3 regions of the Vibrio hippocampi genome follow, and region 1 is predicted to be linked to each of the others. Evidence: riboswitches for the same ligand, from Rfam matches in the RefSeq annotation. Region 1 holds a riboswitch; each other region holds the start of a gene.
What was found. Region 1 has a riboswitch for thiamine pyrophosphate ahead of thiC (phosphomethylpyrimidine synthase ThiC). Riboswitches for the same ligand answer to the same signal wherever they lie in the genome.
Positions count from the first base shown of each region.

Region 2: it holds a riboswitch for thiamine pyrophosphate, as region 1 does, so the genes downstream of both, thiD (bifunctional hydroxymethylpyrimidine kinase/phosphomethylpyrimidine kinase) here and thiC (phosphomethylpyrimidine synthase ThiC) in region 1, are expected to answer to the same signal.
Region 3: it holds a riboswitch for thiamine pyrophosphate, as region 1 does, so the genes downstream of both, thiB (thiamine ABC transporter substrate binding subunit) here and thiC (phosphomethylpyrimidine synthase ThiC) in region 1, are expected to answer to the same signal.

Region 1 is NZ_CAKLCM010000001.1:29,180-32,831, forward strand. It holds gene thiC (phosphomethylpyrimidine synthase ThiC) at 1-1,513, opposite strand, end outside; TPP riboswitch at 1,622-1,724, opposite strand; gene crcB (fluoride efflux transporter CrcB) at 1,780-2,163, opposite strand; tRNA gene L9Q39_RS00155 (tRNA-Trp) at 2,951-3,027, opposite strand; tRNA gene L9Q39_RS00160 (tRNA-Asp) at 3,117-3,193, opposite strand; rRNA gene rrf (5S ribosomal RNA) at 3,251-3,366, opposite strand; rRNA gene L9Q39_RS00170 (23S ribosomal RNA) at 3,487-3,652, opposite strand, start outside.
Region 2 is NZ_CAKLCM010000003.1:869,499-873,150, forward strand. It holds gene L9Q39_RS17040 (ABC transporter ATP-binding protein) at 1-721, opposite strand, end outside; gene thiD (bifunctional hydroxymethylpyrimidine kinase/phosphomethylpyrimidine kinase) at 813-1,697, opposite strand; TPP riboswitch at 1,786-1,894, opposite strand; gene L9Q39_RS17050 (hypothetical protein) at 1,974-2,465, opposite strand; gene folE (GTP cyclohydrolase I FolE) at 2,661-3,314, opposite strand; gene moeA (molybdopterin molybdotransferase MoeA) at 3,541-3,652, shown strand, end outside.
Region 3 is NZ_CAKLCM010000001.1:367,572-371,223, reverse strand. It holds gene thiP (thiamine/thiamine pyrophosphate ABC transporter permease) at 1-706, opposite strand, end outside; gene thiB (thiamine ABC transporter substrate binding subunit) at 752-1,750, opposite strand; TPP riboswitch at 1,842-1,948, opposite strand; gene L9Q39_RS01860 (flavin prenyltransferase UbiX) at 2,101-2,715, opposite strand; gene mpl (UDP-N-acetylmuramate:L-alanyl-gamma-D-glutamyl-meso-diaminopimelate ligase) at 2,715-3,652, opposite strand, start outside.

The DNA of each region.
Region 1 (3,652 bases):
CTTCTTTATTCGGAAGCCCTAGGTGTTCTTTCGGCGTGACGTAGCACAGCATTGCACATCCGTACCAACCTATCATCGCAGCTCCAATGCCGGATGTAATGTGGTCATAACCCGGTGCAATATCGGTGGTTAAAGGTCCAAGGGTATAAAATGGAGCTTCATGACAGTGAGTCAGTTGTTGCTCCATATTCTCTTTTATCAGATGCATGGGCACATGACCCGGACCTTCAATGATCACTTGAACATCATATTCCCAAGCTATCTTAGTCAACTCGCCTAAAGTACGAAGCTCCGCAAACTGAGCTTCATCATTAGCATCGGCAATTGAACCTGGACGTAACCCATCACCTAGCGACAATGAAACATCATACTGGGCACAAATCTCGCAAATCTCTCTAAAGTGGGTGTAAAGGAAACTCTCAGTGTGATGAGCTAAACACCATTTAGCGATGATGGAACCGCCACGCGAAACAATACCCGTGACGCGCTTAGCCGTCATTGGGATATATCTAAGCAGTAAACCTGCATGTATGGTGAAGTAATCAACCCCCTGCTCTGCTTGCTCAATTAAGGTATCGCGCATGACTTCCCAAGAGAGATTTTCAGCAACTCCGTTGACCTTCTCTAACGCTTGGTACATAGGAACGGTGCCGATAGGAACGGGGCTATTACGCAAAATCCACTCACGGGTTTCATGTATGTTTCTACCGGTAGACAGATCCATAACGGTATCAGCTCCCCAACGAGTACTCCAAACCAACTTCTCTACTTCTTCTTCAATAGAAGAACTCACCGATGAGTTTCCAATATTAGCGTTAACTTTAACTAAGAAGTTTCGACCAATAATCATCGGCTCTGATTCAGGATGATTGATATTGGCAGGGATAATTGCGCGTCCTTGTGCCACTTCCTGACGCACAAACTCTGGGGTAATTTCTTTGGGTAATTTAGCACCAAAGCTCTCCCCTGGATGCTGATGAAGTAACTCCGCATCTTCGAGTGTTTGCCGACCCATATTTTCCCGCAAAGCGATATACTCCATCTCAGGCGTAACAATACCCTGTTTAGCATAATGAAGTTGCGTCACACATTTACCCTCTGTCGCGCGTTTAATGCGTGGTAAAGCGCCATATCGAAGCTCATCGAGCGTTTTATCGTTAAGTCGCTCACGAGCAAACTCTGAGCTTAACTGAGGCAGCTCTTCGGTATCGCTACGCTCATCAATCCATTCGTCTCTATGCTTTGGTAAGCCTTGGTATAGATCGACATTATGCTGAGGGTCAGTATAAACGCCTGATGTATCGTAGACGTGAATTGGCTCATTAGGTTGATAGACAGGATTGTCCTTATCTCCTCCTATCAAACTATCAGAGAGGTGGATCTGCCGCATTGGGACGCGGATATTTTCGCGACTACCCTGAATATAGGTTTTAGTAGAATTGGGATAAGAGGTAACAGATAGCGTATCAATAAAAGATTTCGCTTCTTGTCTTAATTGTTTACGAGTCGACATAGCATTGCCTTTTAGTCAGTGAATAACAAAAGAAAAATGCTTGACGGATATGTGAATACAAGAGGAATCAACAAGATGGACTTGCCGATATAATACAGCTAGAGAAGTGATCTCCGAACTCTTGTTCCCTTCGTAGATGCTAATCTAATCAGGTTCAACGGATCCCGAATTAACGGTCTCAGCCCAAAAAAGGGCACTCCGACAAGTATTGTGGGTCAGTATAAAACAAATAGTTTTATCAAACCATTAACCACTAACAAAAATTGTTAACTTTTCATAACGAGTTGAAAGCCAATCCAAGCAGCGGAAATACTGAGTGTGACATTGAGCAAGATGTTTAGCCCTACTTTAAAAATCGCACCTTGTTGCATCAATAGAACGTTATCCATAGAGAAAGTAGAAAACGTGGTTAGTGCGCCTAAGAAACCCAAACCGATAATCTGACGCCAAGGTTCTGGTGTCATGATCTCTGCTTCGAAAGCAGCGATCAGCAATCCCATGATAAATGAGCCGATAACATTGACCGTCAACGTACCGTATGGGAAGCCACGCCCAAGCAATAAGACACATAGCTCAGATATCAAATAACGCGAACAAGCACCGACCGCACCACCGACCGCTATATAGCCCAGAATCATAAATTGATTCATATACCCAATCCCTGCTTTTATTTTATTTTATATTCCTGTAAGGAATATAAGTAATTTAAAATTTCCATAGCATCACCACGATCGGACGTCACATTAAAAAAGTTACATGCGTCACTTTTGGTGAATACTACATTTAATCATAGATCCTAACACAAAGCAGTTCGAGGCAAACTAGATAAGTTTATCGTTTATTCAGAGAAAGCCCGTATATCGACTTCAGAGAACCGCGAAATAGTTTTCACAGCAAATGGAGCAAGCAAAGAATTAAACCGGCTTATAAAGCGATACAAGAAACATTTCGCATGAAATTAGTTCGATCTGTCTTCGTTGGTATACATGCATCTTTGATCGTGGCGGAATCCGCTGCTTATTTTCTTAAGACAAAGAAAAAGGCCCCAGCATTTCTGCTAGAGCCTTGGATAGATGGCAGGGGTGGAGAGATTCGAACTCCTAACACGTGCATCTTTGGTAGTGGCGGAATCCGCTGCTTCTTTTCTTAAGACAAAGAAAAAGGCCCCAGCATTTCTGCTAGAGCCTTGGATAAATGGCAGGGGTGGAGAGATTCGAACTCCCAACACGTGCATCTTTGGTAGTGGCGGAATCCGCTGCTTCTTTTCTTAAGACAAAGAAAAAGGCCCCAGCATTTCTGCTAGAGCCTTGGATAAATGGCAGGGGTGGAGAGATTCGAACTCCTAACACGTACATCTTTGGTAGTGGCGGAATCCGCTGCTTCTTTTCTTAAGACAAAGAAAAAGGCCCCAGCATTTCTGCTAGAGCCTTGGATAGATGGCAGGGGTGGAGAGATTCGAACTCCCAACACGCGGATTTGGAATCCGCTGCTCTGCCAATTGGAGCTACACCCCTAAAGAGTCACTAAAATATTAGATTTAACTAGATAAATCAATATTTCAGATTCAAAAAAGCCTCGCTATATAGCGAGGCTCTCAAATAAGTGGCGGAGTGGACGGGACTCGAACCCGCGACCCCCGGCGTGACAGGCCGGTATTCTAACCAACTGAACTACCACTCCGCAGTGGTACTATCTAAAGTCTGACCAAAAAAGGGCTTTAAATAGACAATGTTCAAAGCCTGGCGATGACCTACTCTCACATGGGGAAGCCCCACACTACCATCGGCGCTGTTTCGTTTCACTTCTGAGTTCGGAATGGAGTCAGGTGGGTCCAAAACGCTATGGTCGCCAAGCAAATTCTTGCTTACTTTCAGCTTTAAAAAAGCTAAAGGTAAAAATCTGGAAAGCTGTTTAAGTTCTTACACATTCAATCTGTTCTTGCTTTGAGTCCATCAAAACCCTTTGGGTGTTGTATGGTTAAGCCTCACGGGCAATTAGTACAGGTTAGCTCAACGCCTCACAACGCTTACACACCCTGCCTATCAACGTTCTAGTCTCGAACAACCCTTTAGGACACTTAAAGTGCCAGGGAAGACTCATCTCAGGGCTCGCTTCCCGCTTAGATGCTTTCAGCGGTTA
Region 2 (3,652 bases), on a different contig from region 1:
GCTGTAACTGCGCACACTCTGCATCCAATTGTCGCGGCGGTGCACTGTTGGGAACCTCAAGTGCATAAGCATGAGAGGGAGAACCTTTTAACACATAAAGCGTATGCGCCAAACGAACGGCTTCTTGTGGGTCGTGAGTGATCAAAATAACGGTTTTATGTTGCAATAACTCCGCCGCCAATTGTTGCAATTTATAGCGCGTCACCGCATCCAGAGCAGAAAACGGTTCATCCATTAACACCACAGGTTTATCCTGCATCAGCGTTCTTGCCAATGCGACCCTTTGGCGCATGCCGCCCGACAATTGATCGGGCATGGCCAACGCGTAATCGGCAAGCCCTACCTGCGACAATAGCGCCAGCGCCTGTGCTCGAAAGTAGCCGGACTTAGCCGCTTTTGGCAGAAATCGTTCACTTAAACAGACGTTGTCCACCACATTCAGCCAAGGCAGCAACAGATCCTGCTGAGCCATATAAGCCACGCGATTGAGCAAAGGCTTACCGTCACTGGTTTTAAGCTCACCTTGCCAATAAACTTGCTCGTCTAATAAGCCAGCTAAATAACGCAGCACGGTGGTTTTTCCGCAACCACTTCGCCCAAGTAGCACGCTCCAACGACCTGCCGGTAGAGTGAGATTCAATCGATTCAAGGTGGCAGTTGCGCTATCCCGATACCGCAACTGTCCAGCCACCACTTCTATCCCTACCGGCGTCGTAGGCAGGATTGGCGATGATTGAAGCGTGGTTGCCATCGCGTGATTCAGCTTATTGTTTGGCATGGATTGCTTGTTAGTATCAGGCATGGATTGTGGGTTATTTGGCATAGAAATGATGCACAGGTCCATGACCCTGACCAATCGTCAATTGGTCAGCATGCTGAATCGCTTGGGTAATATATTGCTTCGCTGATTGCACCGCGTCTGGCAAGGCTTGCCCTTGGGCTAAATAAGACGCAATGGCGGCCGAAAGCGTACACCCCGTGCCATGAGTGTTTTGCGTTGGATGACGCTTAGCACTCAATAAATGGGTGTCATTTTCCAGCACCAGCAGGTCATTGCTGTTTTCATCTTGTTCAAGATGTCCACCTTTTAGCAGCACCGCTTTAGCGCCTAACTGACGCAGTTGCTCAATCATCTGCCCCATTTCAGCTTGCGTTTTCGGTATTCGGTTATCCGCTATTGGGCTGTCGGTTATTGAGCCGTTGGTGATTGAGCCGTTGGTTATTGAGTAAGCGGTTAACGCCGCAGCTTCAGGTAAATTGGGCGTGATAATATCCGCAAGGGGGATCAACTCTGTTTTTAGGGTGGCAATCGCCGATTGCTCAAGCAATAGATCGCCACTGGTGGCAACCATCACCGGATCTAATACAATGAATTTGGGTTGATACTGTTTTAGCTTCTCCGCAACGACAGTAATGATCTCACTATCCGCCAACATACCAATTTTAACCGCGACGACATTGAGATCACTGAAGATTGCGTCGATTTGGCTGGCAACATGGTCAAGCGGGATCGGGAAAATGGCTGACACGCCTAAGGTGTTTTGGGAAGTAATGGCGGTAATCGCCGAGCATGCATAACTGCCGGTTGCGCTAATCGCTTTGATATCCGCTTGAATACCTGCGCCGCCGCCGCTATCAGAGCCGGCGATCGTTAAAACAATCGGTGTAGAGGTTTGACTACCATTGTGTGCCATCATTATTACTCCTATTTAACCTAGGGTAATAGACGGACATCTGGCGCTAGACAAAAAACCGCGTCGAACGCGATCCTTAGAATGAAGCTAAGACAAGATGTGACTAGTTCCCTACGTCAGTATTAACTGAATCAGGTTCAACGGGTCTCGAATTCGATCTCAGCATATCCTCTATGAGTCATGCTCCCCGACTAATTGGGCGTCATAATAACAGGAGTTTAACGCTTATACACTTTTAATTTTTTAGTGGTTAACAAACGAGCAAACTATTGAGAGGCATCAGTGGTTAGCAACTAAAAACAACTGACCTAGTTCAGAAGGCAAATTGAACGCATTGGTGTCATTGACGTTGCTAACAATGGCATGGCGATCTGCGGTGGGCATATTCCGGTCGAGTTGAACAAAACCGAAATAGTCATCATGATTGACACGAACAATATATAAGTGCTTGCCACCACTGCGATTTTCAAAACGATTAATGACTTCAACCTGATCCTCTTCCCCAATGGAATTGGCGCGTCGCACCGGAAAGTTAAGGTCTTTGAGTTGGCGTAAAAAGTAGCGCGCCACAGGGTCGTCGATTTTAACTCCCATAGTGCCTGCGGTGGTTGAAATGCTTCTAGCAACCCCTTCACTTTTCACTGTCTCTTGGAAAGTAAATAGCATTGCGTATTTATGCTTACGACCCTTTTTAAACGCCTCGCACATCTCTGCCACGCAGATAACATGAGACCCAGCTTGTACCACGGCTGATTCGAGGTATAACTCCATAGTGATTTTTCTTGTAATAATTTCCTTACAAACAAATTAACACAATGATAATGCTCGGGAAACTTTGGGGAGAGTCAACGTAAGGAAAGTAAGATATCGACAATACAGTGGGCGATTGTGGTAAGGATGAAAAAAATCAAGCCTCCTGATAGTGAGGCTTGAGTTTCGCATACTGATAGGCTAATCCGTCATAACTTAGCGCAAACCATGTAAAAATTCATGGCGGGTCGCGGGATTAGATTTAAAGATACCACCAAGTGCGGTAGTCGTTGTCTCGCTGGTCGCGTCCATCACACCACGGGATTTAACACAGTAGTGAGTCGCATCAATGGTCACCGCCACATCATCGGTTTCCAATAACGTTTGCAGTGCAATCAAAATTTGCTGAGTCATACGCTCTTGCACTTGAGGACGTTGGGCAAAGAACCTAACGATACGGTTGATCTTTGACAGACCGATAATTTTGCCACGCGGAATATAGGCAACAGCGGCTTTTCCGTCGATGGTCACGAGGTGATGCTCACAAGTGCTGGTGACTGTGATATCTTTCACTCTCACCATCTCGCTCACCTTCATCTTGTTTTCGATAACGGTGATCTTAGGAAAGTTGTTGTAATCAAGACCGGAAAAAATCTCATCCACATACATCTTTGCAATGCGTTGCGGGGTTTCCATCAGGCTATCATCGCTGAGATCTAACTCAAGCAATGTTAAAATTTCACGCATGTGGTGTTCAATTCGCTGTTTTTTTTCTGCTGCGCTGACACTGTTTGGCAACATGGGCGTTTCTAAACCACGCTCAGACAACGCATCCACTACTCGTTGTGCTGATTCACTTAAACCTGACATTCAATTACCTCTTGCTTGTACTCTCTTCCCACGCGACATGAACTGCGGGGGCTAAAGGATACTCTCAATCTTTCGGAATTTCATCCACAAATTCTGTACCGAATAATGTTAACTCTAAGCTGACATAACAAATTTCCTTTGTTCGCTCATTTACCGCCCTTACTGACATAAAAAGTGTGGTACATTTTGACGGTAATAAATAGAAAACGATGAAACAAGGTACCTTATGGGATGCTGTGACGCTCCGGGCTTAATGCCTATCGAAGAAGCACTATCAAAAATGCTCTCGCCAATCTCCCCTATTACTGACACGTTAACGCTGCCAATCCAAGACGCGA
Region 3 (3,652 bases), 340 kb from region 1:
CTCCAGTTTGTAGGTCAAAATCAAACTTTATTGCCTGATAAATGGCAAGCTCAATCGTGGTCGCTTTTGGTCCTCCACCCAGCGCCATGACAGTGGCAAAACTGGTAAAGCAGAGCATAAATACCAAACCAACCACATGGGGTAAATGCTGTTTTAAGCGAGGCCATTCTGCAAATTTAAACACTTGCCAGCTATTCATTCCTAATTGCGAAGCCAGCTTGCGCTGCTCAATAGGCACACTCTCGATACTGGTGAGTAGCAGTCGGGCTGAGAAAGGAAGGTTAAAAAAAACGTGAGTCAGCAAGATACCGGATAAACCGTAAATGGAAAAAGGCATCTCCGTACCATACAGAGCAAAGAGTTTGGCAAGCAGTCCCTGTTGACCATAAATCGCTAGGATCCCAAATACACCGATCAAAACCGGCAACACTAGAGTCGTCGCGAACAATTTAAGCAATATGTCCCGACCGAAAAAGTGTCGTCTCGACAGGGCGTGCGCCACTGGGATCGCTAAACCAACACTGAGCAGTGTCGATGCGCTTGCCTGCAGAAAACTAAATTTCACGACATGTTGATAATACGGATCACCAATAATCCAACTGATATCTTGCCATGAAGAAAAGGACAATAGCTTCCACAATGCGGTAACCACATAAACGGCAATCACCAGCAAAATGGCTAAGCCTAATTTGGGCGTTCGATTCACACTCACCTCAAAAAAACAGAGCGGCTCCAAAGAGCCGCTCAATCACTACTTAATTAGAGCTGACTGCCACTCTCGAATCCAAGTTTTACGATGCTTCGCTACTTCATCAGAATTGAATGATAAAGCGGTGCTTGGCACGCTCAGTTGCTCGAAGCCGCTTGGCAGAGCCGTATCCACTACCGGATACATCCAGTTCCCTGTTGGGATTTGCGACTGAAATTCCTCAGAAACCACAAACTGCATAAACTCATCCGCGAGCGGATTTGGCTGGCTCTTAGCCACTTTTGCCACCACTTCCACTTGGGTGTAATGCCCCTCTTCAAAGCTGGCTGCGGCAAAACGCTGATCTTTTTCAGCGATGATGTGATAGGCCGGAGAAGTGGTATAAGACAACACCATATCCGCCTCGCCATTGAGGAACATAGAATAGGCTTCTGACCAACCCTTTGTCACTGTGACGGTCTTCTTAGCCATTTGCTGCCAAGCCTGTGAAGCGTGATCACCGTAGACAGATTTCATCCACAGCAGTAAACCTTGTCCCGGTGTCGAGGTACGAGGATCTTGATAGATAACTTTAATGTCATCGCGCTGCTCGACCAGTTGTTTTAGGCTCTTAGGTGGGTTTGATAGTTTTTCTTTGTTGTAGACAAAAGCAAAGTAACCGTAATCAAAAGGAACAAATACTGAGTCATTCCAACCACCCGGCAGCGTTAACGCTTGAGTATTCACTTGATGTTGCGCCAACAATCCTGATGCCTTAGCCTCGCTAATTAAGTTGTTATCAAGACCTAAAATCACATCAGCCTTGCTGCTAGAGCCTTCTAAGCGCAGGCGATTTAAAATAGAGACGCCATCGTCAAGCGCAACAAACTGAAGATCACAGCCACATTTTGCTTCAAAGGCTTTTTCAATCGCAGGTCCAGGTCCCCAATCAGAAGCAAATGAGTCGTAGGTATAAACGGTCAACGTGTCCGCGGCAGAAGCCTGCGCAACAGTGAGTAAAGAAGTGGCTAAAGTGGTTTTTAAAAGGTGACTTACTTTCACAGGATCTGTCCTTAGTATAATAACTGCTTCCATGTAAGATTAATGAAAATACTAACCTACATGAGATGGTTCAGAACCCAGATTCGCTTTGTATCTATTGACTGCTCAATCCCTACGCCAGCATTATCTGGATCAGGTCTACGGGTTTTAAGCCATGCTTACTCTCAGCGCTTACTGTGCGCACCCCGTGAGTTACCGTTGTTCACTGTACAGTGAAGGGCGAATTGTAACGGTTTCGTTACAAAAACGCCAAACTAAATCGTGTAAGCCTTTATTCAATGGCTTGTTTTTCACTAAAAAATTTGCGCTTAAATAAACAATTGGCTCTTAAATAAAAAATAACCGATGGGTTACCTTTGGTCATATCCCCAACGAGGAACCAAGGTTTGCTCTGCGCCAATATGATCCAACACGCGTGCCACCATAAAGTCGACCAGATCATCGATCGATTGAGGTTGATGATAAAAGCCCGGTGCCGCTGGCATAATCGTGACACCCATTTGCGAAAGCTTGTGCATATTTTCCAGGTGGATGGTGGAGAACGGCGTCTCTCGAACCACAAGAAGCAGTTGGCCTTTTTCTTTGATCACCACATCGGCGGCACGTTCAATAAGATTGTCCGATAGGCCGTGAGCAATCGATGCTAAACTGCCAGCCGAACATGGACAGACTATCATCTGCTTAGGCGCAGCAGAGCCCGATGCCACTGGCGAGAACCAATCTTCTTTTCCGCAAACCACGAGCTTATCTGCTGAACAGTGGAGTCGCTCCACTAAGGCTTTGTGCATTGCTGAAGGACTGGCGGGTAGCTTGGTATCATGCTCTGTCGCCAGCACGACACGCGCAGCAGAGGACACTAACAAGTAAACCGTATAGTCCTGTGCTAACAAGCACTCCAACAAGCGCATACCATAAGGAGCACCCGAGGCTCCCGTAAACGCTAATGTGATGCTTTTTGATGTCATCAAGCCAAAGCCTCCAATAGCTTATTGTGAATGTTGCCAAACCCACCATTGCTCATCACTAATATTTGGTCACCCGGACGAGCGCTATCGACCACGGATTGGACCAAGGCATCAATAGAATCCGAGACAAAAGCCGGTTGTTGGCAGTTGGCGGCAATATCACCCACCGACCAATCAATATCTTCTGGTTGGTAAAGGAACACTTGATCCGCCTGTGCAAGTGAGTTCGCCAGAGTCTCCTTATGCACACCACGCTTCATCGTCGCCGACCTAGGCTCCACCACGGCGAGAATGCGCTTATCGCCTACCTTGTTGCGTAATCCCTCTAAAGTCAGGGTAATCGCCGTTGGATGGTGCGCAAAGTCGTCATAAACCGTCACTTGGTTGACTTCGCCACGATTTTCCAGACGACGCTTGGTGTTGATAAATTTACCTAAAGCTTCACATGCAAGATCAGGCGTCACACCCACATGCCTTGCCGCCGCGATAGCCATTAATGCATTGTCTACATTGTGGTCTCCGACCAGATCCCAAGTCACCGTGCCGACTCGATTTCCATGCAGATAAACCTCAAACTGAGAGCCATCCTTTTCAAGCTTGTTGACTACCCAATCTCCGTCTTCGCCAGTATGCTCGACTTCACTCCAACAGCCTCGACTCAAAACATCGGATAGCGCTTTGTCGCCTTTCGGTGCTAGCACGCGCCCTACGCCAGGCACCGTGCGCACGAGGTGATGGAATTGACGCTTGATCGCTTCAAGATCATCGAAGATATCAGCATGATCAAACTCTAAGTTATTCATGATCAATGTTTTAGGATGGTAGTGAACAAACTTGGAACGCTTATCAAAAAATGCGCTGTCATATTCATCCGCTTCAACCACAAAAAACATCGATTCACCTAAGCGAGCAGACTGACCAAAGTTGCCCAATACAC